DNA from 2 places in the Paenarthrobacter sp. NPDC091711 genome. Region 2 is predicted to be linked to the other one. Evidence: predicted binding sites of a transcription regulator. Region 2 holds the regulator's gene; the other holds the start of a gene.
The links. The regulator LexA, encoded in region 2, represses DNA repair genes until DNA is damaged. The targets are predictions, from matches to a motif close to TCGAACANNTGTTCGA.
Positions count from the first base shown of each region.

Region 1: ACIQH5_RS06460 (shikimate dehydrogenase) is a predicted target of LexA. The motif match lies at 4,379-4,394, and genes of this name have one in related genera.

Region 1 covers NZ_JBIVTF010000003.1:138,659-154,465, reverse strand. The annotation lists gene pcaG (protocatechuate 3,4-dioxygenase subunit alpha) at 1-557, opposite strand, end outside; gene pcaH (protocatechuate 3,4-dioxygenase subunit beta) at 563-1,432, opposite strand; gene ACIQH5_RS06465 (bifunctional sugar phosphate isomerase/epimerase/4-hydroxyphenylpyruvate dioxygenase family protein) at 1,487-3,370, opposite strand; gene ACIQH5_RS06460 (shikimate dehydrogenase) at 3,370-4,281, opposite strand; gene ACIQH5_RS06455 (IclR family transcriptional regulator) at 4,502-5,272, opposite strand; gene ACIQH5_RS06450 (MFS transporter) at 5,478-6,809, shown strand; gene ACIQH5_RS06445 (FG-GAP repeat domain-containing protein) at 6,954-9,692, opposite strand; gene ACIQH5_RS06440 (hypothetical protein) at 9,920-10,156, shown strand; gene ACIQH5_RS06435 (MoaD/ThiS family protein) at 10,180-10,467, opposite strand; gene ACIQH5_RS06430 (WD40/YVTN/BNR-like repeat-containing protein) at 10,475-11,707, opposite strand; gene ACIQH5_RS06425 (GGDEF domain-containing protein) at 12,009-13,211, shown strand; gene ACIQH5_RS06420 (isocitrate lyase/phosphoenolpyruvate mutase family protein) at 13,347-14,126, shown strand; gene ACIQH5_RS06415 (LysR family transcriptional regulator) at 14,210-15,133, opposite strand; gene ACIQH5_RS06410 (hypothetical protein) at 15,316-15,660, shown strand; gene ACIQH5_RS06405 (hypothetical protein) at 15,730-15,807, opposite strand, start outside.
Region 2 covers NZ_JBIVTF010000015.1:36,281-52,087, forward strand. The annotation lists gene ACIQH5_RS18470 (cation diffusion facilitator family transporter) at 1-143, opposite strand, end outside; gene ACIQH5_RS18475 (TrmH family RNA methyltransferase) at 244-1,155, opposite strand; gene rplT (50S ribosomal protein L20) at 1,182-1,868, opposite strand; gene rpmI (50S ribosomal protein L35) at 1,988-2,182, opposite strand; gene infC (translation initiation factor IF-3) at 2,300-3,355, opposite strand; gene ACIQH5_RS18495 (DUF1844 domain-containing protein) at 3,749-4,147, shown strand; gene ACIQH5_RS18500 (MFS transporter) at 4,224-5,528, opposite strand; gene ACIQH5_RS18505 (SseB family protein) at 5,579-6,490, opposite strand; gene priA (bifunctional 1-(5-phosphoribosyl)-5-((5-phosphoribosylamino)methylideneamino)imidazole-4-carboxamide isomerase/phosphoribosylanthranilate isomerase PriA) at 6,490-7,233, opposite strand; gene ACIQH5_RS18515 (hypothetical protein) at 7,281-7,424, opposite strand; gene hisH (imidazole glycerol phosphate synthase subunit HisH) at 7,440-8,183, opposite strand; gene hisB (imidazoleglycerol-phosphate dehydratase HisB) at 8,180-8,806, opposite strand; gene ACIQH5_RS18530 (histidinol-phosphate transaminase) at 8,853-9,971, opposite strand; gene ACIQH5_RS18535 (LysM peptidoglycan-binding domain-containing protein) at 10,050-10,409, opposite strand; gene lexA (transcriptional repressor LexA) at 10,757-11,500, shown strand; gene ACIQH5_RS18545 (ATP-dependent DNA helicase) at 11,571-13,631, opposite strand; gene hflX (GTPase HflX) at 13,624-15,186, opposite strand; gene ACIQH5_RS18555 (class I SAM-dependent methyltransferase) at 15,706-15,807, shown strand, end outside.

The sequences.
Region 1 (15,807 bases), on a different contig from region 2:
TCCTGCTGGAAGTCCAGGAACACGGTCTCGTCACCACCCTGCAGGCGGATGTCCCAGGTGAGGCCACCGTCGGGATCGCGGCGGGCGATCAGCGTCTTGCGGCGCTCCGGGTCGAGGGAGCTCAGCAGAGGGTCATTGGCCAGCGCTTCCTCGTTTTCGGGAAGATACACGCGGGTGAAAAGACGGTTCATGAGGCCTCGGGCAAAGACGGCCACGGAGATGAACGCTGCCGCGCCGGGAGCCGTGGGGCCGGGGTTGACCGTAGTGAAGGTGTACACGCCCGAGTTGCCCACGGAGCCGCGGCCCCAGCCGGTGAACGTGTAGCCGTCACGGACCAGGGAGCCGGTACGCTGGACGATCTTGCCCTCGGAGTCCGGCTGCCAGATTTCCAGGATGGCGTCCGGGATGGCGTTCCCCGCGCCGTCGTACACGGTGCCTTGGAGTCGGATGCTGCCGGGGCTGCCCGGAGCCAGGAGTTCGTTGTCCTTATTAAAGGGAAGGGCGTAGCCGTAGAAGGGGCCAACAGTCTGACCCGGTGTGGGTGCCAGCTTGCTCATGCGCTTTACTCCTCGTCCCCGGCGTCGCCGTATGCTTCGTTTTCGGTCCAGGTGCGCTTGGAACCGGTCAGGATGATGTCCCACTTGTAGCCGAGCGCCCACTCGGGGCTCGTCAGCTCATGGTCGTACTGTGCCACGAGGCGGTCTCGCGCGTCCTGGTCCACGATCGACTGGTAGATGGGGTCCAGTGGGAAGAGCTGATCGCCCGGGAAGTACATCTGGGTGACGATGCGCTGGGTGAACTCCGAGCCGAACATGGAGAAGTGGATGTGCGCCGGACGCCAGGCGTTCAGGTGGTTCTTCCACGGGTACGCGCCGGGCTTGATGGTGGTGAAGCTGTATGAGCCGTCGTCACCGGTGATGCAGCGGCCAACGCCCGTGAAGTTCGGATCCAGCGGCGCGGGGTGCTGATCGCGTTTGTGGATGTAGCGGCCGGATGCGTTGGCCTGCCAGATCTCCACGAGCTGACCCGCAACCGGCCTGCCGTCGCCATCAAGGACGCGGCCGGCCACGATGATGCGTTCGCCCTGGGGCTCACCGTTGTGCTGGATGGTCAGGTCCGATTCCAGTGCGTGCACGTCCTGGTGGCCGAAGGCGGGCGAGTAGAGCTCGATTGTCTCCGGGTCCGCGTGGTGCAGGCTCTTGGTGGGGTGGCGCAGGATGCTGCTCCGGTACGGCGAGTAATCCAGGCGCGGCATGGTCTCCGGCGCACGGCCGTTCTTCAGTGCCTCGGCGTAGCGATCACCCATGGCTTTGATCTCAGCACTGAGATCCGCCTGGGTTTCCACCTTCTTGGACTCGTGTGCGGCGTGTGGCTCAGCGGGCGGCACGAGTTCCTCTGATACGAGCGCCTGTGCTGTCTGTTCCTGTGGCACGGCCGGCTCCTTTCGGTTGACGGTTCTTGTGGTCTATGGGCGGCTGCGGTGGGTTTACACCCGGTGGAGCGAGTCGTATTGGACGGCGTGACGCACTGGGGCGTTGGGCGCCCCGTAGCCGTCGTAGTTGCCTCGGCGCTCCACCATTTCGAAGAACACACTGCCCACGGTGGCCGTGTAGAAGTGGAGGAATTCGCCGTTGGCGTCCCGGTCATACAGGAGGTTGAGCTCCTTGAGGGTGGCCAGGAAGCCGGGTTCAAGATCGAACCGGGCGTCCAGGTCCTCGTAGTAGTTGGCCGGAATCTGCAGGAACTCGAGGCCACGATCGCGGGCGGACCGGGCAGTTGCCACGAGGTCGTCCACGGCGAAGGCGATGTGTTCCTGGTACGTTTTGCGGGCTTTTTCTTGTGCCTGCTGTGCGGGTGCCAGGTTCAGGACAAGCCTGACCGCGCCGTTGCTGGTCTCCATGACCTGCGAGCGGACCAGTCCGCTGGGGCTGGGTACCTCGGCGAACGGCTGAGGTTCCAGGGCTAGGGCACTGGTGTAGAAGAGGACTGCTTCGTCGAAGTGCTGCCACGGTTGGGCCAGGTTCACGTGGTCAATCACGGCGTTCTGTGCGCTGGAGGCGTGTTCCAAACCTTCGCCGAACTCGTGTGTCCACGCTGCGGTGCCGTCCGGGCTTCCCTGGCACAGGAAGATCTCGGTGGAGTCCGGGGCGGAGATGCCTTGGAAAACTTCCTCGTCAGCCTGGACCTTGCGGGCCACCACAGGCGCCTTGAGTTGCTGGGCGCGAGCGGAGGCAATCACTGGAGAGTCGACGTCGAACCCCAACGCGGCGATAGCCGGTTCCGAGTGCGAGGCCGCCTGTTCGTTGATGATGACGCGGGCCTGGCCCATGGTCCAGAGCTGGACGTCCTTGGTGCGGTGGCGGCCTTCGAAGCCGAAGCCGAGCTGGCCCAGGAGCTTCTCAAGCTGCGCGGTGTCGTCGGCCTTGACCTCGGCGAAGTTGAAGCCGGCCGGTTCGTTCACCTTGGGCAGCGTGGCCAGTTCCATGGGATAACGACGGCGGGACGGGCTGCCGTTGCCGGCGGACTCAGTTCCTGTTTCCACAGCGGTGCTGGCGAGCCACTTGGCGCTCTGCTCCTCCAGCCAAATGAGCGAACGCATGGCGTCCACGGCGGTGCGCTCGGTGTCCGACTGACGGAAGACGTCGTTGAAAACCTCAAGCGATACCGGGCCTGTGTACCCGGCGCGGACAACGTGCCCCATGAACTTGGCGAGCTCGAACTGTCCCTCACCCGGGAAAACCCGGTAGTGGCGGCTCCAGGACAGCACGTCCATGGAGAGCTTGGGGGCGTCGGCAACCTGGACGAAGAAGATCTTCTCAGCGTTGATGTCCTCGATCGGCGCGGTGTCCCAGTCGCGGGACAGGATGTGGAAGGAGTCCAGGCAGGTGCCGAGGTTGGGGTGGTCCACCATCTCAACCAGGCGGTAGGCGTGCTCGTAGTCATTGACGTATTTGCCCCACGCCAGGGCTTCGTAGGCAACTTTGACGCCGTGTGCCCCCGCCAACTCTGCCAATTCCGCGAGCTGCTCGGCCCTGAGATCGTCGTCGTCGATGGTGGCTGTCGCCACGTTGGAGCAGACCAGGATGGTGTCCATGCCCAAACGTGACATGAGCTTGAACTTGGCTTCGGCGCGCTTGAGGTTGGCCTTCAGCAGCTCCGGGGTGACGCCGTCGAAATCCCGGAAAGGCTGGTAGAGGTCCAGGCCCAGACCGAGGTCGGCGGCCATTTTCCGGACTTCTTCCGGGCTGTGTGGGGACGTCACGAGGTCCTGCTCAAAGATCTCGATGCCGTCGAAGCCCGCGATGGCGCAGGCCTGCATCTTTTCCTTCAGCGTGCCGGACAAGCAGACAGTGGCGATACCTGTGCGCATCAGTGGCCTGCCTTCGTCAGCTCGGGGGCTGCAGCTTGGGCGTCTTCCACCGCGATCAGCTCAAGGAAGTGCGCCCGCATCCGCTCGCGGTCTGCCTCGCGACCTGTGATGAGTTGGAAAGCGTCGGCCGCCTGGCCTACTGCCATCCTCCCGCCGTCGAGGACGTCGCATCCCTTGGCGCGCGCCTCGCGGACCAGCTGGGTTTCGATGGGGCGGTACACGATATCCGCCACCCAATGCCGAGGTTCCAACAGCTCCATGTCCAGCGGCAGGCCCGGGTGCGCTGCCATGCCGATGGGAGTACAGTGCACCAGGCCGTCGGCGAGCGGCATGATCTGGGGCAGCTCGTTGATGCTCCGCGGCGTCACCGTGGCAGCCGGGAAGAGTTCACCCAGTTCGGCGGCACGTTCCGCAGCCCGGGCCGGATCCATATCCACAAGGTCCAGCGTGCTGACGCCGGCTTTGAGGAGCGCATAGGCGACGGCGGAACCGGCACCGCCCGCGCCCAACTGGACCACGCGGCCCAGTTGGGCCTCGGGGAGGCCGTCGGCGAGCGCCGAGCCGAAGCCGGAGAAGTCTGTGTTGTGGCCGATGAACCGCCCGTCCCGAATCAGGACCGTATTCACGGCACCCAGGCGCGCGGCGTCGGCGGAAATTTCGTCAAGGTGCTCAAGCACCAACTGCTTGCACGGGTGCGTGATGTTCAGGCCGTTGAAGCCCATGCGCTGCGCTGCGGTGAGGAGATCCCCGACGGCGGCGGCCGGCAATGCCAGTTCCAGAAGGTCGAGGGGGCGGTACAGCAAGCGAAGGCCCTGGACGTCAGCTTCGTGTTCATGCATGGGCGGTGTGAGCGAAGGCATGACGCCTTCGCCTATGAGGCCCACCAGAACGGACTCGGCTCGGTTGCTCATCCTAAAGCTCCTTTGACTTCAGCACCGCGGGATTGGGGCACTCGCTGGGAGTGCCGCCTGACCGGGTGTTATTTAGATTACTACAAGTGTTCATATTCCGCACGCTTGTTCTTATCGCGAACATTTCATTAGCGTTGGAGTGCTTCGGGGGTGCGTTGTGGGGCCCGCTCTGCGCGGCATTCCGGGGATTTGGGGCGCAAATCGGGCCTCACAACGGGCGTTAGCGCTGGGGCAGGCGGGCCGCGAGTTCAGCCGCGGCTTCCTGCAGGGTGGGGACGTGCGCAATGAGTTCCTCCATGGTGAGCCGGAAGACCGGCACGGCCGTGGCGAGGGATGCGAAAGCGTGGCCCTGGGAGTTCAGGACGGGCACAGCGACGGCGCGCATGCCCACCTCATTTTCTTCATCCATGACGGCATAACCCTGCCGGCGCACTTGCTCGATTTCTTCGCGGAACTTGTCGCGATCGGTGATCGAGTGCTCGGTCAGCGGATCCAGGGGGAGCTCCTCGAGGAGGCGCTTGCGCTCAATCTCCTCCTCGAACGCCACAATCGCCTTGCCTACGGACGTGGTGTGCAGCGCGCCCAGATGGCCGGGATCGCTGGTGACGCGGAAGGTCTTGGGTCCGTCCACCTTGTTGACCGTGAGGTGATGGTTGCCGTCGCGGACGGACAGGATGGTGGCCTCATGCGTTCGCTCCGTAACGCGCTGGAGGACAGGCAGCGCAGTTGCCGCGAAGCCGTGATGGTTGGAGACGCGCTGACCGAGCTGGAAGACGCGCAATCCCAGGTGATACCGGCGCCCATCCGGCTCGTAGTCAACAAAACCATCCCGGGTCAGGGAACCCAGCAGCCGGTACGTGGTACTGAAGGGAAGGCTCGCGCTCCTCGCCAGATCCGCCGCACTCGCCCCGCGTGGTTCATTGCCCAGCAAAACCAAAAGGCTCAAGGCCTTGCCGACCATGTCGGTCTTTGTGTCCTCTTTCACACTCATAACTCGATGCTCTCACATGGTGAGAGCTATTTCTAGATCGTGGTGACATCTCTTGACAAGTGACCCCACTCACAGCCAGTATTGCTGTATTGCACAAGTAGCTCTCACCATGCGGTTACTTGTTCAGGGATCGACCGGCCGCACCATGCTTGGGTCTCCCCACAGAAGCCAGATCCGCGACATCGTCGTCACAGAAGGAACACCCATGAGCCAAACAATGCCGTCAGCGACGCCAGGCACTGAAACCACCGCCGGAACTCCCAAGAAAGCCGCGCTTGCCAGCTTCTTGGGCAGCGCCGTCGAGTACTACGACTTCTTCATCTTCGGTTCTGCCGCGGCCCTGATCTTCCCCCACGTCTTCTTCCCCTCCGCCGACGCCAACGCGGCCATCATGTCCTTCGCAACCTTCGGCTTTGCCTACGTTGCCCGGCCCGTGGGTGCCGTCATTCTGGGTCACTTCGGCGACCGTATCGGCCGGCAGAAGGTCCTGATGTTCACGCTGGTCCTGATGGGTGCAGCCACGTTCGTCATCGGCTGCCTCCCGGACTTCAAGACCATCGGCTGGTGGGCGCCCATCCTGCTGGTATTTGCCCGCCTTTGCCAGGGACTTTCCGCGGCCGGCGAGCAAGCAGGCGCTTCCTCCATGACCCTTGAGCACGCCCCGGACAACCGCCGCTCCTTCTTCACCTCCTGGACCCTTACCGGTACCCAGGGTGGCCAAATTCTTGCGGCACTGGTGTTCATCCCTGTCGTGGCGCTGCCGGACGAGATCAAGTACGGCATCGGCTGGCGCATTCCGTTCTGGCTCAGCGCAGTGGTAGTTCTGGTGGCCTTCTTCATCCGCCGCACCCTCCACGAGCCCCCGGCCTTCGCGGAAGCCAAGAAGAACAATGAGATCTCCAAGCTGCCCGTCGCCGATCTCCTGCGGTTGCACTGGCGCGATGTTCTCCGCGTCGTCTGCTGCGCCTTCATCGCCGCGGTCAGCACCGTCTTTGGAACCTTGGCCATCAAATACGCCCAGGATGTTGCCGGCGTCAACAGCACCATCACGCTCTGGCTGGTGGTCGCAGCAAACGTGGTTGCCCTGGGAACCCAGCCCCTGTTCGGCATGCTCTCGGACAAGATCGGCCGCAAACCCGTGTTCATCTACGGAGCCTTGTCCAGCGCCATCATGACGCCGGTGTTCCTGCTGACGCTCGAAGGCGGCAATGTGCCGCTGATGTTCGTGGTCTCCGTTGTCTACTTCTCCTTCGGATACGCCGCAGCCAACGCAGTGTGGCCGTCCTTCTACGGTGAAATGTTCAGCACCAAAGTCCGCTTCTCCGGCTTGGCCATCGGTACGCAGCTCGGCTTCCTCATGGCAGGCTTCGCGCCGGCCATCGTGACGGCCCTGGGTGGCACGAAGCCCGGCGGATGGGTCCAGATCTCCATCTTCACCGCCGTGATCTGCGTGATCGCAGCTGTCTCAGCCATGACAGCCCGCGAATCAGCCAAGACACCCACTGCAGAACTCGGCATCCACAAGAAACACGCCTAAATCCTGACGCTCCTTCCCGGTTACCTGGCCTGGAGCAAGGAAATGCCCGGCACATCTCCTGACGTGCCGGGCATTTCGCTGCTCTCGCGCAAGGTCCAGCCGAGGCAACCGGGGAGGAGCGCGAACGGGGGAAGAGCGCGGCCCCTACCTCGGGTCCAGCACCACCGTTTGGAACGCCCCCTTGCCCGTGCCGACGTAAAGCAACAACGCTCCATCGCCGGCTATGCCAACAACGGAAGGATTCCCCGTCCCGGTAAAGCCATTTCCGAGGGCGGCGAAGGAAGCGAACATGTTCCATCCCGACCCCATGGACGTCCGGGCCAGGAAGCCCCCGTTACCGTTGCCCGGGTAGAGCCACAGTGCCCCATCAGTTCCGCGGGCCATGATGTCTTCCGTGCCATCGCCGTTGAAGTCACCGCCCTGCATGACGGCGTCGAAGATATTCCAGCCGGTGCCGATCTGGCGCCATGGCTGGAAACCGCCGGAACCGTTGCCCGGGTAAAGCCACAGATTGCCATCGGCAGCCCGCGCCACAAGGTCCGCTTTGCCGTCGCCGGAGAAATCACCCGGCGCGAGCATCTGCGTGAACCCTTGCCACCCTGTGCCGATCTGTTTGCGTGGCAGGAACTGGCCGCGGCCATCCGTTGGATACAGCCACAACACCCCGTCGGAAGTGCGTGCCACGAGGTCCGGGCGACCGTCGCCGTCGAAATCTCCCGCGCTGAGCACGGAGGTGAACGCGGCCCACCCTGAGCCCACCTGGACTCTCGGCAGGAATCCGCCGGAACCGTTGCCGGGGTAAAGCCACAACACACCATTGGTGCCGCGAGCAAGAATGTCCGCGACAGCATCGCCGTCGAAATCTCCCGCTTCCCACACTTGGCTGAACTGGTTCCACCCGGCCCCGATGGCCAGCCGGTCAGCAATTCCCGAGCCGCTGCCCGGGAAGAGGCGCATGGTTCCGGACGACGTCGCCGTCAGGACATCCGACTTCGCATCGCCTGTGAAATCCTGCCCACCCACGATGTCGCCCAGGGCATTCCAACCGTTTCCGAGCGAAACCCGCGGCGCGAACCCACCCCAACCGTTTCCGGGGTACAGGTACATCGTGCCGTCGCCTGCCCGTGCAAGGAGCCCTGCGCCGGTGCCCCCAAGGGAACCAGCAGAGGTGATGCTGCTAAAACCGGTCCATCCCCAGCCCACCTGGGACCAAGCCCGGAATCCGCCCTGCCCGTCGCTGGGGTAGAGCCACAGGCTGCCGTCAGGCTTGGCGGCCATAAGATCGGGGCGGGCATCGCCGTCAAAATCCCCCACGCCGATCAGGTTGGAGAAGCCTTGCCAGCCGGATCCAACCTGCCTTTGCGCGAGGAAACCGCCGCGGCCATCCCCTGGATACAGCCACAAGGTGCCGTCGCTGGTGCGCGCCAAGACATCCCCCAGGCCATCGCCGTCAAAGTCCGAGATGCCGGTGAGGGCGTCAAAAACATTCCAGCCCCAGCCCACCTGACGGGGGTTGTTAAGCCTGTTGCCGGGCAGCCCTGCGTACAACATCAACGAGCCGTCCGGCTCACGGGAGAGGACATCGCTGAGCCTGTCGCCGTCAAAGTCGCCCACCGAAAAGCGGATCTTCGCCGTGAGCTTGGGATCGGCAACAATAGTGACCGACGCTTGCGTTGCGGACACCGAATTGATGGTCACCTGCGTGCCGGTATAGGTAGTGAAAGTACTGCCGGCCTGCCAGGCGTGGTTGGTGGCGTACCAAGGTTCCGGGAATGGCTTGGTGGACGGCATGAGGATCAGGGACGAAGCGATGGTGGCTCCGCCGCGCTGGACGATCTTGACGCCCCTGTTTCCTGCTGGCTTGCCGGAGTCGTCGAGGTAGCTGTCGTAACCGGCAGCCTGCCGCAGCTCCAGGTAGTAGACCTCTTTGCTGATGGGATCCGTGAATTTGATGGCACGCTGGGCTTCGGTTCCGCCCCAAGGTTTCAGTGTGTAGGTCTTGGCGCCCGTGGCAACGCCAACATCACGGATCTCATCTCCCCGGCCGAGCCCGGCATAGTCCCAGAGCGAGCTGCTCACCACGGGCGACTCGAATTGGGCAGCACCCATGATGTCCGTGGTGTCGCCGTACTCCCGGATGTAGCACGAGGGATCGGTGAACCGACCGTTGCCGTCAACGCCGACGTCGGACACACCACTGCCGCACTGCAACGCGTCCGCATGCATCAGGCCGATGACATGCCCGAACTCGTGGCTCATCACGTTATTTGTGAACCCGCTGATCTGCGGCAGGAGCACCCGGCCGCTGTAGCTTCCGCTGCTGTATCCGGCGCCGAGGGCGTTTCCGGACAGAGTGGACGGCGGAATGAAAATCACCAGCGCGGTGTACGGGCTTGCTGTCCAATTCAGCTCGCTGGTGATGGTGGACATGATGGTGCTGTAGCTGTCGGTGGATTTCGCCTTGGACTGGTGACCGGCAACCTTGGTGTTTACCGTCATGGACAGCTTGTTGGCCGTCATCGCTTTCCAGTAGTTACTGGATGCGGCCACGGCTTGCTCGGCACTGGTCATGGACACCGTGTTGGTGTTGTCCGCAAGCTTGGCTGTGACCAGCCGTACACGGATATCGCCGCTGGGCCCTGCTGCCGCGGCGCCGGAGTCCGAACCGATGCCGGAATCGGGACCGGTGTTAAACGGTGTGGCCCGTTCGGGGGGAGTCTCGAACGTATGCTCCGAGTGCGGCGTCCCCTCCACGAACTGGACGTTCGGATTCTCCGGCCCGGGCGACGGCACCGCCGTCGCAGGGGTCTGTACAAAAAACAGGCCGGTAGCAAACACCACCAAGCCTGTAGACAACGCGATTGATCGCCGTAGCGCACCCATTCGATCTCCCTGAGCCGGAGCCTGTGGTTCCTGTGAGTCTCAGTAACCGAGATCAGGCTACAACCGGGTAGGCAGCCACACCGGCAGGCGGGGCTGTTCCCGTGGAAACCCAACTATCCCGGAATGCTTACGGGACCCTAACCGGGCCGAAATACCGTGGCAACATTGCCGCGCCACACTGGAATAGCCGGCAAGTGCAGGCACAAGCTCCAGCCCAGGAGGCCACAATGTTGAAGGAAGTCACCACACACACAACACGTATACGCGCAATCAGCCAGCTCCACCGTGGAGACGAGATTGAAGCCCGCCTGTCCGTGGGACCCGCCTATGATGACGTGGTCATCCGCCGCGGGCGCGTCCAGGAAACGGCGCCCGGAATCGGCGTCGTGTGGATCATGGATCACGCCTCCGGAATGAGGAAAGCCATCAATACCGACGAATGCAGTGTTTGGCGCGTCGCCTGAACCGGCTTGACCCCAAACTCCTCTCAGCCGCCGGCCACGGACTGGATGATCAGAACCTCCTGGCCAGCCGCTACCTCTGTTTCAAGACCCTTCAGACGCCGGACCTCGTCACCGTTCACGTAAATATTCACGAAACGGCGGAGCGCTCCGGTTTCATCACGCAAACGCCTGGCCAGCACCGGATAATCTCCGGTCACTGAATCCAGCAACTGTCCAACGGTCACAGCCCCGTCGGCGGACGCAGTCAGATAGGACTGTCCGCCGACGAGAGGCTGCAGGACACCAGGCAACAGGACCGTAAAGTCAGCCATGACGGGCCTAACCAGGCACCGTGGCTGGGTCTTCGGAGTCGGGGTCGCGCGTCTGTGCTGCCGCCTCCACGATTTCTTCAGCTTCCGCCACCAGTGTGGCTTCCGCCGCTGCCAGCGGGTCTTCCGCCCCAGCGGGGTGTCCCACCACGACGGCGGCACGCACGCAGAGCACGTCCGGCAAGTGCGATGCCACTTCGGCAAAGGTCTCGCCCTCGTCAGCGCTGGCATACACAGCGCCCCCGCGGGTTCCGAAGTACACGCCAGTGGGTTCGGCGGTGTCCACGGACGCCGCATCCCGGAGCACGGCGTTGTATTCGTGGTCCGGCAGACCTGTATGCAGCTCTTTCCATGTTCCGCCGGCGTCGTCTGTGCGGTGGACGCTGAGCTTGCTGCCGGGCGGGATGCGTTCGCCGTCCGCCTTCAAGGGGACCACCCAGGCCGTGCCCTCGCGTCGAGGATGAGTCAGCATCACGAACCCAAAATCCGCAGGTAGCCCGTCCGCGATGGAGTCCCAGTTCTCGCCGCCATCGTCCGTGCGGTACACGCCATGATGGTTCTGCGCGTACAAACGGTCCTCGACGGCGGCATCCGCCGCAATCTTATGAACGCACTGGCCGAACTCGGGGTTGGGGTCGGGCATGAAGTAGGCCGATATTCCCTTGTTGCGGGGCTCCCAGGAGGCGCCGCCGTCGAGCGATCTGTAGACGCCGCCCGTGCTCATGGCGACGTGGACTTTCTCCCCGGAAGGGTCAACCACAATGGAGTGCGCCGCCGCTCCTCCGTAGCCGGCGCCCCAATCACTGCGATGGGGGTGGTCCCAGAGTCCGCGGTTCAGCTCGAAGTGCTCGCCGCCGTCGGTTGATTTCCAAACCGAAATCGGCTCGCAGCCGGCCCACACGACGCCCGGACGGGACTCGGCGTCCGGGTATATCTGCCAGATGCGCTCCAAGGCGGCGTCGGTGCCGTCCGGAAACTTGATGGCGCCCTGCTCGGGCTCGGTCCAGGTGACGCCGAGGTCGTCCGAGTGGGCCACTGTGGGTCCCCAGTGCTCTGACCGGACACCCACCATGATTCGTGTTTTGCCGTCCCTTGTATCTATCCCGATGCTGGGAATCTCACTCATCAGGAAGTGCGGGCCGGAGAGGGACCATCCTTTGCGGTCCGGGCTGGTTGCGAGCCACAGGCCTTTCTTGGTCCCGATCGCGATGACGTAACTCTCTGAAGTAGCCATGAACCCCATCGAACCATCAGGGCGTGAAGGTGGCAACGATTTTTGGGCGTATGTGGACAGTCCGTTTCAAGGCAAGACCAACCCTTACGGTTACAGTGCGGCTCAAACCCTAATCGTGACGCGAAAATAGAAAAAACTTTTTCGCGGGTTGTGACCGATGCCCGTTATAGGTGGAAACGTGCTTGACTGTGGTTTTGCGGCCAAACAGACCGCAACAAATTATTGGGGGATTAATGTTTTACGAGGTCAAAGAGCCATGACACCGCCTAGAAGGATGTCCGCGGTGGTCGGCCGGTAGCAGGACAGAGCCATGATTGCAGTCTCTTTGCAAGAGGGAGCCATAGTCCTGGACCCGTTCTCCGTAAGGATGGTCCTCGGGGTGGTTACGCTGACCCTGATAGTTCTGTCCTCTGTCTCCTCCCGGCGGCTCAAGTCCGCGTGCACCGGCTGGTGGCGGGTTGCCTTGCTTCTCTTCTTCGCCGGAAATTTCGCTTTCCTGCTGAACGGAACCTCCTTCCTGGCCTGGGCAAATCCGCCCGGCAAAGCCCTGATTGTGGCTGGTGCCTTCAGCATCTGGGCAGGTGCTCGAACCCTTCGCGGCCGTAAAGTCAGTGGTTGGCAGTTGGTTCCGGCTCCACTGATCACCTTCCTCACGTCAGCGATGGACGGCGCCGAGACCAGCCTGTGGTCCGGCGGCTTGGTGTATCTGGGCATGACGGCGGCCGGCCTTGGCATGGCCGCCGCAGAGTTGTGGTTTGCCAAGTCCGCCCAGTCCCGGGTAACGAAGTTCCTGGCCCTCATCGCCGCGCTTACCTCCCTGTACTACCTGGGCCGGGCCGTCACGTTTGTGCTGGAAGGGCCGGAAGGCAACTCGTTCAGGACCTTCTTCGGTTACGCTCCGGCGGCCCTCATGCACCTGATCCTTCTGGTATCGCTGTCCTTCACCATCAACGCGCTCAGCAACAGCCACCTGATCAAAAGGCTCCGGGAGCGCGCCGAACGGGACCACCTGACCGGGCTGCTCAACAGGGGCGCCTTCCTGGGCCTGGCCGAAAAGGAACTGGCAAGTCCGGCAAACCACCGCGGCGCAGCCCTGATCCTGGCGGACCTCGACTATTTCAAAGCCGTCAATGATGAGCACGGGCACGCCGCCGGGGACGCCGCCTTATGTGCCTTCGCCGAGGCCTGCACCGCTTCAGTGAGGTCAACGGACCTGGTTGGCCGGTACGGCGGAGAAGAGTTCATCCTCTTCTTACCGGGTGCAACGCAACAGCGTGCCGAGGCCATCGCCTCGGAGATCAGCCGCCGCCTGTCCGCCATGGCAGATCCGGACGGGTTGCCCTACCCCACGGTGAGCTACGGAGTGACGTCCACTGGAGCCAGAACTCAGGACCTGAAGTTCCTGATCACGGTGGCAGACGCGGCCCTGTACGAAGCCAAAGCACAGGGACGCAACAGGGTGGTGGGCGCGGATTCAGTGGACCCGCTGCCCACGTTCCGTGGAAGTCCGTAGTCACGGGTCACGGGCAGGGCGTTCGGTGTCTGCGGACCCCTGGTACCGCGTTGGGTGACGTTATGCCTAGGCTGAGGGTGGCAAATGAGCCGGGTTCCACCCGTGAATGACGGACAACGATGACGGAGAACAACAATGACTGAAGCAAACACCGCTACACGCGCACAACAGCTGAAAGCCCTCCATGAAGCCCCGGAAATCCTGAGTGTGGTTAACGTGTGGGACGCCATCAGTGCCCGCACTATTGCGGAACTTCCCGAAACCAAGGCCATCGCCACAGCAGGGCATTCCATTGCTGCCGCGTTTGGCTATGCCGACGGAACCATGCCCTTGGACGTCGCGCTGGACGGGGTCAAGCGAATTGTCGACGCCGTGGAGCACCCGGTCACTGCGGACCTGGACGATGGCTACGAGAACCCGGCCGAGACCATCCGCCGGGCTATTGGAATCGGCGTGGTTGGCGCGAACGTTGAAGACCGCTTGCGGCCCTTCGACGAGGCCGTTGCCCGTGTACAGGCAATCATCGGGGTCGCTGCGGACGAGGGTATTGCGTTCCAGCTGAACGCACGCACTGACGCTATCGCTCGCGGCGGGGACCGTCCCATCAAGGACAGCATTGAGGATGCCATCGCCAGGGGACGGGCGTTCCTCGACGCCGGCGCGTCGCTGGTCTTCGTGCCCGGCGCTATGACCCGGGAAGTGATCGAGCCTCTGGTTGAGGGCCTCGGACACGGGAAGCTCTCCGTCATCGGCGCACCCGGCGCCCTCCCCGCAGGCGAACTCCAGGAACTGGGAGTGGCCCGTGTGTCTTACGGTCCGTTCACCCAGCGGGTGGCTCTGCGCGCCCTCCGGGATCTTGCCACGGACCTTTATGGCTCGGGCGTGGTCCCCACTGATACACCCGCACTGAACTGATACACCCGCGCTGAACCAGGTGATCAGGATACAGCAGCCAAACTAGGCGACGCCGGCCGGTCCCGTCTGCCAGGCGGGACCGGTCAGGCGCCTGAACGGGTATCGAACGCGGCCGCCGATTCCCGGAGCAGGCGGGCCACTGTGTCCACAGGCAGGCTGGCTGCTTTGCGGCGGTCGAAGCGGCGCAGCGCGATGTGCCGGGTCCCCAAACCGGGAACGTCCAGGATGTCCACCTGATCGTGGATCACGCCCGTCAGTGCCAGGGTGGGCACAATGGCCACTCCCTCGCCGGCAGCGACGAGTGCCAGTGCGGTGAGGGTGTCGTGGTACTGGTGAACAGTCTCAATCCGGGTGCCCGTCGAGTGGCGGAGGCGCCCGAGCACCGCGGTGTTTGCTGCGGACGGTTCCACTCCCAGCCACGGCAAGTGCAGGCGGCTCAGGTCTATGTTGTCCGTGCCGAGCAGGCTCCCTGCGGGCACCACCAGCTTCCATGGCTCGTCCAGCAGGGGTTCCTGAACCATTCCGGCCGCCATGGGACGCTGCTCGGCCGCCGTCGAGTCCTGTTCAATCACTACGGCATCGAGCTGCCGTTGACGGAGCAGCCTCATCAATGCCGGGAAACCGTCTTCAACGATCTGGATCTGCAGCTGGGGGTACTGGTTGCGCCATTCTGGAAGTCGCGGGATCACAACAGTGCGCATGAAGCTGGTGAAGCCACCCACCCGCACCACTCCAGCAATATTGACTTCGCTTTGCATCCGGGCACGGGCAACGTTGAGTGCCCGTTCTATTTCTTCCCCTGCCTCTGCCATGGCCAGTCCGGCGGGTGTAAGCACTGATCCTTTGGGGGTCCGCAGGAGTAAGGCCTGGCCCGCCTCGTGCTCGAGTTTGCTGAGCTGCTGCGACACTGCGGACGGCGTTATCCGCAATTCATCAGCTGCCGCCAGAACGCCTCCGGTGCGGGCAACAGCCAGAAGAACCAGCAGCCTGCGGGGGTCCATTTCCATGTTAAGCACTCCTAAACACGGGATTCAGAATAATGCAATTGAACTAAAGGTGTTACTGCCTCAATATTGACTCACAAGCACGATTCAGTCACGCAGCATCGACCCCCGAATCAAGCCCCCCATCCCGGATCTCACGCCGCCCGTCGGCTTCATCCGGATGCCCAAATCCTGAAAGGACTCCCATGGAACTGCTGTTCGAAATTGCCGGTTGGACCGGCGCAGTGGCAATGCTCGGCGGCTACATGGCGGTGTCCATGGGGTGGTTGCAGGCGGGCAGCACTTTCCAGACCGTCAATCTCTTTGGTTCCTGCGCCTTCATCATCAACGGCACGCTCCATGGAGCCTGGCCTTCCGTGGTGACCAACGTGGCCTGGTTCCTGATCTCAGCTGTGGCACTTCTTCGCATGAGGGCCAAGCTCAGACCCGCGGAGGCCACGGTGGAGCCTCAGGAGAGCCCGTCTCTTGGCCCGGACACCGCGGCCCAGGTCATCGTCGCGGCTGCTCGCCCGGCCGCCAGCTGCGCCTAACCGGTGGACCGGCCCGGCTGACAAGCGCTGCCGGGCGCAGACGAGCCCTGACTAGCCCCGCCCAGCGAGTCAGTCCACAAACTCCGACTGTGTTTCGATGAAGTCCCAATCGGCAATGGTCAAAACACCGCTGACCTTGTCCGGATG
Region 2 (15,807 bases):
CCGGAGTCAGCCACCGAGTGGATGGCCTCGGCGAGCATGGACGATGACGCCGTCAGGAAGAAGGCAACAAACTTCAATACAGCGATGGTCAAGTTGGCAGCAAGGGCCGCCACAATCGCTTTGGTACCGCCACCTGCAGCCACGAAAGCTTCACCTCTTCGGGTTTGGGAAAGACTGGAATTTACCAAGAAGAGTCGTCATCGGCTGATCTTGCAAGCAATACCGTACCCGCGGACGTGCTGTTTACGCATTCCCCACTCTGGCGCCCTGCTGGGAACGCGCACTGGCGTAGAGGCACACAGTAGCTGCGGTGCCCAGGTTCAGGCTCTCGGCTGCCCCGTAGACAGGCACGGCCACCCTGTGGTCAGCCAACGCAAGCTCAGCTTCAGACAACCCCTGCGCCTCATTGCCGAACAGCCACGCCGTAGGAGACTCCAGGGCATAGTCCGAGGTCACTGACTCATTCCCCAGTCGACGCGCAGCGTTCTCATCCTGCAGTGTGTCCAGGTTGACGGTCCCATAACCGTCCGCAGCAAGGATGCCGATGCCGCGCTCCCGACAGTACCCAACAAGCTCCTCAACATCGGCACCAAGCACAACCGGCAGGTGGAAGAGGGAACCGGCCGTGGAACGGACAGCTTTAGGGTTGTAGATGTCCACGCTTGAGCCGGTGAGGACAACCGCATCAGCGCCTGCGGCGTCCGCCGCGCGCAGTACCGTCCCGGCATTACCGGGGTCGCGCACCTGGCACATGACCGCTATCAGGCGGGGACTGGAGTCCAACACCGAATCCAGGCTGACGTCCACGAAGCTACACACGGCCACGATCCCCTGCGGATTCACGGTGTCGGCCATGGCGGCAAGGACTTCGTCACTGGCTAGCCGGAGCAACGTTGCCTGCGCGAGGTCGGCAAGCTCAGGAAGACGCTCCAGGCACGCTTCGCTGGCAAAAACTTCATGTACGACGGCGGGACCTCCCGCCGCCATGCGCTCACGGTGCAGGGTCAACGCCTCACGGACCGCTTGCGGGCCCTCTGCAAGAAAGCGTCCGCGCTTTAAACGGGCCGGGCGCCCGGCAAGCTTGGCGACGTCCCTCACCCGATCAGCTCGGGGGTTGGTCATCGGAAAGTCTTGCGGGCGCCCGGTTTCGTTCATATAAAGAACTTTAGTGGCAGTTGCGACTAGTTCTTGATCTGCTGGCGGGCTTCGCCACCTGCAGGCTCAAAGCCGGCAGCCTTTGCAGCCTCAACGGTGGAGAACCAGTACTCAGCAGCAGTGGTGTTGTACCAGGTGGAACCCGGAACGTGGTACTTCTTGGACTCAGCGTTGCCCTTGATGGCGTAGCCTTCCGGAGCTTCGTCGCCATCAGCAGCAACTGCGCCGTCGATAGCCGGCTTGTCGGAAACTGCAGCCTTGACAGCCGTTGCGGTGGCAGCGGCCGGAGCAACCTTGGCAGCCTTGGGAGCGGCAGCCTTGGGAGCTGCAGCAGCCGCAGCCGGAGCGGAGGTGTCAGCCGGAAGTGCGGCCTTGGCGATGTTCACCAGAGCGGCGAAAGCGTTGGCGTCGGAAACGGCCAGCTCGGCCAGCATGCGGCGGTCAACCTCAACCTCAGCGGCCTTGAGGCCCTGGATCAGACGGTTGTAGGTGAGGCCGTTGGCGCGGGATGCAGCGTTGATACGCTGGATCCAGAGGCGACGGAAGTCGCCCTTCTTCTTGCGACGGTCACCGTAGCTGTACACAAACGAGTGCAGCAGCTGCTCTTTGGCCTTGCGGTACAGGCGCGAACGCTGTCCGCGGTAACCCTTTGCGCGTTCAAGGACAACCCGGCGCTTCTTGTGGGCGTTTACCGCCCGCTTCACACGTGCCACGTGCGTACTCCTTCAGAAATCTTTATCCCAAGCTGCTACTGCCGGAAACCCGGCCGGCCTGAGAAGGCTTTTGGTGTAGTCGGTCCCTGCCGGATGGCAGTAACCAAAGAACTTGGAACTTAGACGCCGAGCATCTTCTTGATGACCTTGGCATCGCCCTTGAAGACGAGCTTGTCGCCGGCGAGGCGGCGGGTCAGCCTGGAGGACTTGTGCTCCAGGTAGTGACGGCGGTTGGCCTGCTGACGCTTCAGCTTGCCGGTACCGGTCAGCTTGAAGCGCTTCTTAGCACCGCTGTGGGTCTTCATCTTCGGCATGGGAACCGATCTCCTTACGTATCCACGGACGAGTCCGCGATTCTTTCGCGCAGCCGGCCTACAAGGGCCGGCATGCTGGTTGCTTGCCGATGGAAGCGGGGCCTCCGCGGCGTTGAACTAGTTGGTCTTGCGTGATGCAGGCTTCGGTGCAGCCTTGGGGGCCGCAGGCCGAGCTGCCGGCTTGGGAGCTGCCGGCTTGGCGACGGGCTTCGGAGCCGAAGGAACTGCAGGCTTCGGGGCTGCTGCCGGTACAGCTGGTTTCGGAGCTGCCTCTGCGGGTGCTGCTTTGGCGGCCGGTGCAGCCTTCGCCGGAGCGGGTGCTGCCTTGGCGGCCGGTGCAGCCTTCGCCGGAGCCGGTGCTGCCTTGGCAACAGGAGCTGCGACCACGGGGGCTTCCTCAACAACGGGAGCTTCTTCCACAACCGGAGCTGCCTCAGCAACCGGAGCCTCTTCAGCAACGGGTGCGGATTCCTCAGCAACCGGAGCTTCCTCAGCAACCGGTGCCTGAGCCTCGGGGGCTTCAGCAGTTTCCTGCTTGGTCTCCTCTTCAGTGACCTTGAAACCCTCGGGAAGAAGGTCAGCAAGGCTCTGAGTCAACGGAGCCTGCTCGCCCGTGGTGTCAACGCGTCCGGATGCCTTGGCCTCGTTCTGTGCCTTGGCTTCAGCACGCTGCGTAGCGCGGCGGGCTTCGGCCTTGGCTTCAGCCTTGTTCTTCAGCGGGCCGATCACCATGACCATGTTGCGGCCATCGATGCGCGGGCTGGACTCGATGATGCCAACCTCGGCAACGTCTTCAGCGAAACGCTGCAGCAAGCGGATGCCCATCTCGGGACGCTGCTGCTCGCGGCCACGGAACTGGATCATGGCCTTGACTTTGTCGCCGGCGCCCAGGAATCGAAGTGCGTGTCCGCGCTTGGTTTCGTAGTCGTGCTTGTCGATCTTAAGGCGGAAGCGGATTTCCTTAAGAACCGTGTTTGTCTGGTTCTTGCGGGCCTCGCGGGCCTTCACTGCGGCTTCATACTTGTACTTACCGAAGTCCATCAACTTGCAAACAGGAGGCTTAGCCTGCGGGGCAACTTCAACGAGATCGAGATCGGACTCGGCAGCAAGACGCAGGGCGTCCTCGATGCGGACAATTCCTACCTGTTCGCCGGCAGGACCGACCAACCGCACCTCGGGGACGCGGATACGCTCATTGATTCTTGGCTCGCTAATGTTAAAGCTCCTGTGGTTGTGGTGATGTCACCGGCAAATAGAGAAGGCCCCCAATTGCTGGTGCAATCGAAGGCCTCGAAGATCGGCTGCACTTCCATCAAGGAAGCACGCACTTCCGGAAGCCATGCTTCCACAAGTGTCCGACCAGGTACCCGGCAACCTCTTGTCCCAAAAGGGATCCTGTCCCCTGAGGGAACGGCTGACGCGGGTGGGAGAGAACTCCGCTTGCAAACTGAAAGACAATTCTACAGAAACATCCCGCCAAGCGCACATTGCGGAAGGCGGGAACGTTGACTGCGGATATTAACCCTGAATAACGACTTCCAGTCGGTCTGTGACAAGCTTACCAGTATGAGCACTGAAGACAGCAATTCCCGCAACTCCTACAGCGAAAACGCCGCCCCTGCCGCCGATGCCGGTGTGTCCCAGCAGATCCGCGACATCGCTGAAGTACCGGCTGTGGAAGTCATTACCACCGGCGCCGTTCACCTCATGAGTGCGGCAGCCGTCAAAGTCGGCCTGGCCGATGACCCGAATGCCGAGGACCTCAAGGACTTGGACGAAGCCCGCAAGCTGATCACGGCCCTCGCCGGACTGGTGTCCGCAGCAGCCCCGGAGATCGGTTCCCAGCATGCCGGCCCGTTGCGCGATGGCCTGCGCTCCCTGCAGCTGGCTTTCCGCGAAGCTTCACTTATTCCTGACGCTCCGGGCAAGGGTCCGGGCGAAAAGTTCACCGGACCGGTGAACTAGCCCCAACTACGGTAAGAACCAACGACGGCGGGTCGACCACAGATGGTCGACCCGCCGTCGTCGTTAGGTGAGATTTTCAGACCCGCGCTGCCCGGCGGCGCAGGGACGTCAGGATAAGTCCGGCTGCGCAGAGCACGACGCCGGCGATTCCGATGGCAGCGAAACCACCGGAAGGACCCACGGTGTCGATGAAGACCCCGGCCAGAGGTGCGCCGAGTGCGACGCCAGCTGTCAGTGCGGAGCCGTACCAGCCCATGGCTTCACCCCGGCGCTCCTCCTCGACGAGGTCGGCTACCTTCTCGGAAGATGCAGACAGAACGGGGGCGCACAGCAGGCCCGGCAGGAGTGAGAGGAACGCCAGTGTCCAGGTGTCCTGGGCAAAGCCCATCGGGATGGTGAGTGCGGCCATGCCCAGCAGCAGGAGCATGGGCGAGATGGACCGCTTCATTGACCCGTAGATGAGGCCACCCACCACTGACGCTGCGCACCAGAAGAAGAACACGATGCCGATTTCATTCTCGTGCCCACCACGTTCCAAGAGCCCCACGATGCTGACATCGGAACCGCTCAGAACCATGCCGGATCCGGCGGCCACCGCAAAAAGAGCCGCAACAGAGACCGTGAACCACGTGAAGTTCCTGGCGACGCGACTCCGCAGAGCTGCTGTTCTGGACGTCGAAGACGCCATTTCCGACGCCGCTTCCTGGACATGGGCCGGTGCTGACGCCACCATGGCAGCCTCAGCAGCAGCGAGATCGGCCGCCGCCCGGTCCGCAGACTCCTGCGGGGTGCACACCACTTCGCTGCGGGTGGGCGGGTTGAACCACATCAGGAACAGCCCGGCCACAGAGACGGAAACGCCAACGGCCGTTAGTCCGATCGCCGAGAAACCGCTGGTGGCGACGATTGCCCCAACAGCGGGCCCAATCATGAAGACCAGCTCGGTAGCGATGGAGTCGAGGGCGAACGCCGAACGCCGCTGCTCGCCATCGACCATGACGCCCAGAGACTGGCGGACGACACTGAAGATCGGCAGCGTGAAAAGGCCGCCGACGAACACCAGCGGCAGCAGCCACTCATACGAAACGTGCGGGACTATGGACCAGATGACGGTCTCCGAGACAACTGAAGGGATCAGTGCCTTCCTCAGGCCCACCATGTCCACCCGGCGGCCACGCCAGGGGGCGCCCAGCGCAATGCCAATGGTCATGACGGCAGCTGCTGCGCCCGCGGCGGCGTATCCCTGGCCAAGGGTCAACACGATGTGCAAGGTGAGGAGCACGCCTGCCGCCGAGTGTGGAATACGGGCAATCATGCCCACTACGAGCAAACGCCGGACAGGGCGTATGGACAGCATCTCTTTGTAGAGAGCGAAGTTCACTGGCTAATTCCTCTTGTTCCCCAGGGCAGCCCCGGGAACCGGCACCGCCATTAATGCCGCGCGGGCTCCTGTGCGGCGCGCTGCAGTTTTACTTCCATGGAATCAACGCCTTCGGCAAAGGAATCCATCCGCGCCCAAGCCTCGTTCAGTTGAGCAACGAGGGTCTGCACAGCCACGGCGTCGAGTCCATCTTCGAGGAAGAGCACCACACGCAGTTCCGGCCCTGCACCGCCCCCGGAAACTTGGCGGCCGTCAGCCGTCAGCGACGCAACGCCACCACCGTGCTGCGTCTCAAGGCGACGGACCGTCCGAAATGCCGAGACCGTTGAAGCGAGAGCTGCCTCCAGTTGATCATCAAGGTATGACGGCGTCCAGTTCTTCTGTTGGGCGAGGGCCCACATGGCAGGGCGCCGCACCACGAACGCGAAGTCCGAGCCAGGGTCCATGACCAGCAGCTGCGCGCCCTCCGATACCGCGGAGAGGGCTGCGCGCGCGGCATAAACAGCCACAGGACGCGCCTGCGCATGCCATGCCTCAAGGGCGGCAGCGGAGGTAAAGACCGGCATGGCCGTGCGACCGTCAGGAGCCTTGAGTGTGACCAATGCCATATCGGCTTGTTTGTCAGCGTGCAGGCCATCGACGCCTTCGGCTTCCTCAGCCAGCTGGGCAACGACGGGAACGAACACCCGTGCCGTAGCCAGGGAGGCGACAACGTCAGCCTCACTGCCTGTCCCCTTGATCAACGCCGCAACGGCAGCAACATAGCCAGGATCCGCAGAGCCGTCGTCGTCTTCGAAGTTATGGATCTTCGCGTCATCACCGCTGAGGCTCCTACCGGACCACGGCTGGCCGGCGGAGTCAGTGCCTCCCCCTGCACCGGCCAATGCGGCCGCGATATGGCCGGGAAGCTCACGCCGGGCGTGGCCATGATCCTCGGGCTGATGACCTCCGTTGTGGTGCATCAGCGGCGGCCGGCAACGTCCAGTGCTTCGGGCAGCGTAAAGGCACCGGCGTAGAGAGCCTTGCCAACGATCGCGCCTTCAACGCCCAGCGGTACCAATTCGCGGAGAACACGGAGGTCTTCCAGGCTGGAGATACCGCCGGAGGCGACCACCGGCTTGCCGGTCTTCTCCACCATCTGGCGGAGGAGTTCCACGTTCGGGCCCTGAAGCGTTCCGTCCTTGGTGACGTCGGTGACGACGTAGCGGGCACAACCCGCATCCTCAAGGCGTGCCAGAACCTCCCAGAGGTCGCCGCCCTCTTTGGTCCAACCGCGTCCAGCAAGCGTTGTGCCGCGGACATCAAGGCCGACGGCGATCTTGTCACCGAAGCGCTCAATTGCACGCCGGGTCCACTCGGGATTCTCCAACGCTGCCGTGCCAAGGTTCACGCGGGCAACACCCAATTCCAGCGCACGCTCAAGAGACTCGTCATCCCGCAGTCCGCCGGAGAGCTCCACCTTGACGTTGAGCTGCGAGACCACCTCGCTGATGAGCGCGGCGTTGTCCCCCCGGCCAAATGCGGCGTCGAGGTCCACCATGTGAACCCATTCGGCGCCAGCGTTCTGCCAGTTCAATGCTGCTTCCAGAGGTGTCCCGTAGCTGGTTTCCGAGCCGGCTTCTCCTTGCAGGAGGCGGACCGCCTGGCCGTCAACAATGTCAACGGCAGGCAGGAGTTCCAGAACGGACTGGGCGGAGGAGGTCATGTGTGTCCTTGGGGTTCGAAAGTGACGCGGTTCGCAGAACGGCTGGTTCAGTTACCCAGCGTCAAGAGATAAGCGGCCAGCAGGGACATCCCGGCCAGCACATAGAAAGAAATGGAGACCCACCGGGGCTTCTTCTGTTGGTGGAAGGAGATACCCCCACCCACCAGCAGGCCGGCCAGGCCCATCAGCATTACCGACCACCACATCTAGGCGGCACCGCTTCCGGATGCTTCCGCAGCGGGCTTACGGAGACTGTCCACCCAGTTACGCAAAAGCCGCGCTCCGGCATCGCCTGACTTCTCCGGGTGGAACTGCGTAGCGCAGAGGGGGCCGTTCTCCACTGCGGCAATGAAGCGTGCGCCGTGCTCGGACCACGTCACCATGGGAGGGGCCATGCGGGGCTGAACGACGTCGAAGTTCCACTCTTGAACCCCGTAGGAGTGCACAAAGTAGAAGCGTTCCTGTTCCACCCCGGCAAAGAGCTTGGAGCCTTCCGGGACGTCCACGGTGTTCCAGCCCATGTGCGGAACCACGGGGGCGGGAAGGAGCTCAACCTTGCCGGGCCACTCGGCCATACCCTCGGATTCGGTGCCATGCTCAACGCCGGCCTCAAAGAGAACCTGCAAGCCCACGCAGATGGCCAGCACAGGACGACCACCGGCAACCCTGCGTCCGATCATACGGATGGCATCAACAGACTTAAGTTCCTTCATCACGGTCTCGTAAGCACCGACTCCGGGCACCACCAGACCATCAGCATTCAGGACGTCTTCGGGCTTGGAACTAAGCACCACGTGGGCGCCGGCACGTTCAAGGGCGCGAACAGCGGACCTGACGTTGCCCGAACCATAGTCCAGCACAGTGACTGTGGGCTTGCCTTCAGGCGACTCCGGCTTGACGGACGCTATGGCGTCAGCCACAGCCCCGTTATTCAGAATCTGGCCGCTCATAGTGCGCCTTTAGTGGAGGGAATGCCCTCCACACGGGGATCAGACTCAACAGCTGCACGCAATGCGCGCGCAAAGGCCTTGAACTGGGCCTCAACGATGTGGTGGGGGTCGCGGCCGGCCAGCACGTTCATGTGGAGGCAGATTCCGGCGTGCAGCGTAATGGCTTCAAAGACGTGGCGCGTCAACGATCCCGTGAAGTGTCCGCCGATCAGGTGGTATTCCTGTCCGGCCGGCTCGCCACCGTGTACCAGGTAGGGACGTCCGGAGACATCCACGACGGCGTGCGCCAAGGCTTCGTCCAAAGGAACCGTTGCTTCACCGAAGCGACGAATGCCGGCTTTGTTGCCCAGGGCCGTGCGCAGGACCTCGCCAAACGTGATGGCAACGTCTTCCACGGTGTGGTGCGCGTCAATGTGGGTGTCGCCAGTGGCCTTGACGGTCATGTCAATCAGGGAGTGCTTGCACAGGGCCGTCAGCATGTGGTCATAGAACGGAACCGAGGTGCTGATATCCGAGATACCTGAACCGTCCAGGTTAATCTCCACCAGAACCGACGATTCACTGGTGGTGCGCTCCATGCGCGCGGTGCGGGCAGCGGTCGGCGTAGCGCCGGTTTCGCTCATTGGGACGTCCTTATACACGAAGGGTGGGTTGGGTCTAGGAACAAGTTTAGGCGCGGTGTGGCGCGGCGCCGTCCAGCAGGGCTTCCAAAGCTTCCAGGAAGGCAGTGGTTTCCGGCTCGGTTCCTGCAGTGACACGCAAGTGCCCGGGGATACCGACATCACGAATCAGCACACCGGCGTCGAGCAGGCCCTGCCAAATCGCGTGCGGCTCCTCCAGCCCGCCGAAGAATACGTAGTTGGAGTCTGAAGCGGCAGGCTTCAGGCCCATGCGGAGCAGTTCAGTCACAATCCGGTCGCGTTGGACCTTGATGTCTTCGACGTCGGCCATGAGGGCTTCGCGGTGGTTCAGCGCCGCAAGGGCGGTTGCCTGAGTAACAGCAGACAGGTGGTACGGAAGGCGAACCAAACGGATGGCGTCGGTGACTTCAGGAGCCGCCGCCATGTACCCGAGCCTGGCACCGGCAAGAGCGAAGGCCTTGCTCATGGTGCGCGAGACAATCAGCCGCTCACGGCCGGGCAACAGGGTCAGGGCGCTTGGAGTATTGTCGTGCGCAAACTCGTGATAAGCCTCGTCCACGATCACTATGGCCTGGCTGGCTTCGCCGGCCTCGTACACAGCCTCGACGACGTCCAATCCCAAGCCCGTACCTGTGGGGTTGTTGGGCGAGCACAGGAAAACAATGTTGGCGCCCGTTTCCCGGACCTGAGCAGCGGCCGATTCGGCGTCCAGCCCGTAGTCGTCCGCGCGGACTCCGCGGACATACTCGGTGTCAGTGCCACTGGCGAGCAGTGGGTACATGGAGTACGTGGGAGGGAAACCCAGGGCTTTGCGGCCTGGTCCACCAAAAGCCTGGAGGATCTGCTGCAGAACTTCGTTGGAGCCGTTGGCGGCCCAGATGTTATCCGGAGAAAGCCCGTGGCCCAGGTACTCGGCAAGGGCTTGACGGAGTTCAGTGAACTCTCGATCCGGGTAGCGGTTCAGACCCGTGGCTGCGGCGGCCACCGCCTCCGTAATAGCGGCCTGGACATCGGCAGGGACACCATGAGTGTTCTCGTTGACGTTGAGCAGGATGGGGACATCAAGCTGCGGTGCGCCGTAAGGGCTCAATCCACGCAGGTTGGTCCTAAGGGGAAGTCGGTCAAGTCGCTCAAGCTGGTCACTCACCAACCCAGTTTAAGGGGCGGCCGGGACTGGCGACTAACTGTGACGCCCGACCATCGGCTTTCGCGGATGCTGAACGGATCAGTTTGCAGGGACGAACAGCTGCTGGCCGGGCAGAATGCGGCCGCCCCGGAGGTCGTTCAGCTGGATGATCTCGGCGATGACATCACGGGGGTCCCGCTCCGGAGCAGCTGCACCGGCGATGCCCCACAGTGACTGGCCCGGCTGCACCGTGACCGTGACCGCAACAGGCGGACGCAGTTGGGACTGCGAGTCCGCGGCCTTTGCCGGGGAGTTGATGAAACCGGCGAGACTCAGCAACGCCGCCACCAACAGCATGGCCGGGATGCCGAAGAAGACGATCCGTCCCCGCCGGGTGAGACGCAGGCGGGCAGGCGCCTGAGTAGTACGAAAATCAGCGAACGTAGTGACTGCGGACATGAGCTGAGCCCTTCTGAGCTATTGCCAGGCTCCGGAGTACCGGTGCTCGGCTGCCAATTCTTGGTGTTCCCGTCCCCTGACCCCCGATGTTCGAACGCTTTGTTCGAACATCGGACTTCAGCATCAGGTTTATAGAACACATATTCGAACCTTGCTATGACATTTTTAGCACTTATCAACGAACGGTGTCGAGACTCGCTAGAACAAATGTTTGATAAACGCCTGTGCCTGCCCTACGTTTGAGGGAAGAAACAGCACTGTTTCAGTGGAACAGGAGGGTCTGACATTTTTTGCAGACCCGACAACCCCGGGCACTCATCCGGGCGGAATGAAAGGCATTGGCGAACATGGCAGCGAAAGCCACAGGCGGCGGGGCACCCCTGCGGAGCCAACAGCCTCAAAAGAGTCCCAAAAGCCTGACTGTCCGGCAGAAAAAGATCCTGGAGACCATCCAGCGATCGGTCAATGACAACGGCTACCCGCCCAGCATGCGTGAAATCGGCGACACCGTGGGTCTAGCCAGTTTGTCCAGCGTCACGCATCAGTTGTCCCAACTGGAGAAGCTTGGGTACCTCCGCAGGGATCCCAAGCGTCCACGCGCCATGGAAGTACTGATGCCCTTGACCCTTGATGGCGGATCCATTCCCGGCGTGGAAGCTCCTACCACCCTTCGAAGCGCGGGCGGTCTTGCCGTTACCGAACTCGCCAGCGCCAGTGATACCGCCATGGTCCCGTTGGTGGGCCGCATCGCGGCCGGTGGCCCCATCCTGGCTGACCAGACGGTTGAAGACGTACTTGCACTCCCCCGCCAACTTGTGGGACATGGCGAACTGTTCATGCTGAAGGTGGCCGGCGATTCCATGATTGATGCCGCTATCTGTGATGGCGACTGGGTAGTGGTCCGGCGCCAGAACGATGCCATCAACGGCGACATCGTTGCCGCCTTGTTGGATGACGAAGCAACGGTGAAGACCTTCCGCCAGCGGGATGGCCACACGTGGCTGCTCCCACAAAATACCCAGTACGAGCCCATCCTCGGAGATCAGGCCACCATCATGGGCAAGGTCGTTTCCGTACTGCGTTCCCTCTAGGCGCCCTACGGGGCTTCGCCTCAGAACTTTCCCCGCAGGGTTTCCCTGCGGGGCTTCACTGCTGCCCTTCCTAGGGGGCCTTGGCTGACCCCAGACGCTCCAGGACACCACGCACCACTGTCCGGTCCGTCGTAGCCCAGAACGGCGGCAGGGCAGCACGCAGGAAGCCCCCATAGCGCTCTGTTGACAGCCGGGAGTCCAGTACGGCCACAACCCCTTTGTCTCCTGTAGAGCGGATCAGCCGGCCTGCGCCTTGAGCCAATCGAATGGCAGCGTGGGTGGCTGACACGGCCATGAACCCGTTACCGCCCGATTGGGCCACTGCCCGGGAACGGGCGGTCATCAGGGGATCATCAGGACGTGGGAAGGGTATGCGGTCAATGACCACCAGACGGCAGGAACCACCCGGTACGTCGACACCTTGCCATAGTGACATCGTTCCGAAGAGGCACGTGTCAGGTTCGTCCGCGAATTGCTTCACCAAGGCCGCCATGGTGGATTCGCCTTGGCAGAGGATATCCACGTCCAGCCGGAGCCGCATGGCATCGGCGGCTTCTTCGGCTGCACGCCGTGAAGAGAACAGGCAGAGCGCTCCGCCCCCGGAGGCGCGGATGAGGTCTTCCAACTCGTCCAGCGCCTCAGGCGAGGTACCACGGCCTGGCTTGGGCAGGTGTTTTGCGACGTATAAGACCCCTTGTTTGGGGTAATCAAAGGGCGATCCGACATCGATCCCGGTCCAGCTCGGTGCGCCTTCGCCAATCAGGCCCAGACCACCCGCGGCTGGCTCAAAGGCCGAGCCGATGGCCAGCGTGGCGGAGGTCAGCACTACGGTGTGTCCGGCAAAGAGTCCCTCACGAAGCCGCCCTGCAACACTGAGCGGGGCGATGTTAATCAGGGCCGGAGCCGTCTCGTCCGGTGGCGAGTAACCCTGCTGGGGGTCGAACGTGCTGTTCCGCGAGAACCAGACCACTTCGCGGTTCTCCTTGGCGGCCAGCATCCGCTCGCACAGTTCCAGGATGAGCATGAGCCGTGAACGGGCGAGCTGGCGTCCGCCGTCCACGGCGTTGGAGGAATCGGTCTTCGAATCCGAGAGCGCCGCGCGTGTGGCGTCCCGCAATTGGTCCAGACAATCGAGCTGTTCGTCGTTGAGTCCGTTGGGCAACAAACCGTTGGGTACTCCGGCTATTGCCATGTCCAAGCTGTCCGCAGCGGCGTTGAGGGCGTCCACGGGGATGGCCGTGTGCTTGCGGGCACTGGATGCTGCCGCGTGGACCATGGCAACTGACAACTGCCCTGAAACGGCACCGGTGACCCGATCCTGAAGCTCGTGCGCCTCATCAACCACCACCACGTCATACTCGGGCAATACAGCCAGGCCTTCGAAGGCACTAACAGCCAGCATGGCATGGTTGGTGACCACGACGTCGGCCTCGCCGGCCCTTGAGCGGGCCAGCTCGCTGAAGCACTCTTCCGCCACGGGGCACTTCTGGGCACCCAGGCACTCCATGGACGTCACGGATACTTGCCGCCAGGCTCTGTCCGTCACGCCAGGCATGAGTTCGTCGCGGTCTCCGGTGGTGGTCTTCTCCGCCCATTCCCGGAGACGGACCACTTCCTTACCCAGCTGCGATTGTGGTCCGCCCATGGACGCGGCGAAGTGAGGGACGCTGGTGTCCTCCCCCAAGGAGAACAGCTGTCCTTCGGAGGGCTCCTCACTGGGGAACCCGCCTTCGAGTTTCTGCAGGCACACGTAATTGGCCCGGCCTTTGACCAGCGCCACATTAACGGGCCGCTCAAGGGCAGGGTTGATGGTCTCCAGCAGGCGGGGAAGGTCCCTGCCCACAATCTGGGTCTGGAGTGCCAAGGTGGCGGTGGACACCAGGGTCGGTTTGTTGCTGTCCATGGAATGAGCGATCAAGGGAATCAGGTACGCCAGAGACTTACCCGTTCCGGTTCCCGCTTGAACCAGCAGATGTTCCCCGGTCTCGATGGCCCGGGTGACATGCTTGGCCATCTCGTGCTGGCCGGCACGGCTTTGTCCGCCCATGCCGGCAACAGCCCGGTCCAACAACTCGAGGGTGGCTTTCTCCCCCTCCGACTTGACGGCGTCCGCCGCCACCTTCTCAACCATTACTGACGAATGACTCCAGCTCGGCGGCCAGGCCTTCGCGCACCATGACAACTACACGGGTCCCGTTCTCCTCATGCTCAAGGCTGAGGATTTCCGAGTCGGAGTTGTGCAACTTGTTGATCATTTCTCCGCGCTCGTAGGGAATGAGCAGTTCAAGGCGCACCCCAGGCCGGGGAATGGACCGGCTGATGTCTTCGAGCAGTTCCGCGATGCCCTGCCCCGTACGGGTGGACACCACAGCATGGCGGGGTTCTTTCTGCTTAAGACGCTCCACCACAAAGGGATCAGCTACATCAACTTTGTTGAGGACGATGATCTCGGGAACCTTGCGGGCATCCACTTCGGTGAAAACTGACCTGACTGCTGCAATCTGGCCCTCAGGATCGGGGTGCGATGCATCCACGACGTGAAGGATCAGGTCCGCATCCGCAACTTCTTCCAACGTCGACCGGAAGGCCTCAATCAATTGGGTCGGCAACGAGCGAACGAAGCCGACAGTGTCTGCGAGGGTGTACCCGATGCCGTCCGGCGTTTGTGCCTTACGGACCGTGGGATCAAGGGTGGCGAACAGGGCGTTCTCCACCAGGACACCGGCGTCGGTGAGGCGGTTCAGGAGGGAGGACTTGCCGGCGTTCGTGTACCCGGCGATAGCTACTGAGGGAACAGCGTTACGACGGCGGTTGGCCCGCTTGGTCTCCCGTGCAGGCTTCATTGCGGCGATTTCGCGACGCAGCTTTGCCATACGGGTACGGATCCGCCGCCGATCAAGTTCGATCTTGGTTTCACCGGGACCACGGGAGCCCATACCAGCGCCTGCGCCACCCACCTGGCCACCAGCCTGGCGGGACATGGAGTCACCCCAACCACGAAGCCTCGGGAGCAGGTACTCGAGCTGCGCGAGCTCAACCTGTGCCTTACCTTCACGGCTCTTGGCATGCTGGGCAAAGATGTCAAGGATCAGTGTGGTGCGGTCAACTACCTTGACCTTCACGATGTCCTCAAGTCCACGTCGCTGAGAGGGCGCGAGCTCGGTATCAACCACCACGGTGTCTGCGCCCGTGGCGGCGACGATGTCCTTGAGCTCCTGGGCCTTGCCGGAACCAAGGAACGTCCCGGGGTCCGGCTTCTGACGCCGCTGAACCAGGCCGTCGAGCACCTCGGATCCAGCCGTCTCGGCAAGTGCGGCGAGCTCACGGAGGGAGTTCTCCGCATCAGCCAGGGTCCCCTCGGTCCACAAGCCCGCCAGCACAACGCGCTCAAGGCGCAGCTGCCTGTATTCGACCTCTGTGACGTCCTCAAGCTCCGTGGACAGTCCCGCGGTACGCCGAAGGGCGCGGCGTTCAGCCAGGTCTTCCTGGTCGCCGTCGTAAATGCTGTGTTCCTGGTCCAGCGTGGAAATCGCCTGCGCCTTGCCGAACACACCATTGGCGTCGTTGTCGTCGGATGCCTGCGCAGGTACATCCTTGGAAAGAATCCGGTCGATGACGGCCTGGATTTGTTCAGGACTCATGTCCTGGGCGTCGGAATCGGATCCGGAGTGCTTCTGGGTGGTCATGGTCTCCTTAGACTGTTCGGCAATTCCAGAATAGTGCTGTTTGCTGCTCGATGGGGCGCTATTCGCGCTGGGCTGACGGGCATCGGCCAAAAGGGCCTCCTATGGGCTGAACGGCAACCTCTCGTCAGGGAGGCGGCTGCTGTAAACGATGGCGTGTTGGACTCCGCGGGAGGGTCCTTGGGCCAAGGTGAGGATGCTGTTCCGGTGACAACGCAGGGGCCACGTACACCATGGCGGTTCACTGCGAAGGAGCGGTTCGGGATCTTCAGAGTGTCCAGCTCCTCGGAGAGGAACTACGGACCTAGCCTTGGGGACCTGCCGGGCGGAAGGGCGGGGACGGGCAATATGCCAAACCGGGCCTGCGTCGCGGGCGGTGCCATTAAACGCCTGATGACTCAGGCATTTCGGCTGATTACTCAAAGATCAAGAACATGGGCTCAACTTTAGCAGCCGCTGTCAAGCAAGGAGGGGAAGGAGGCGGTTTCCCTTGCTGACGATAGCCAACTAATCTGGCAAATTATGGAGTCTGCACATTATTTCACCGCCCAACCGGCCGGACCGTTCACCCGCAAGCCACTGACAGTGGAACTTGCTGGAGCAACGCGCCGGCTGCAGACCTCG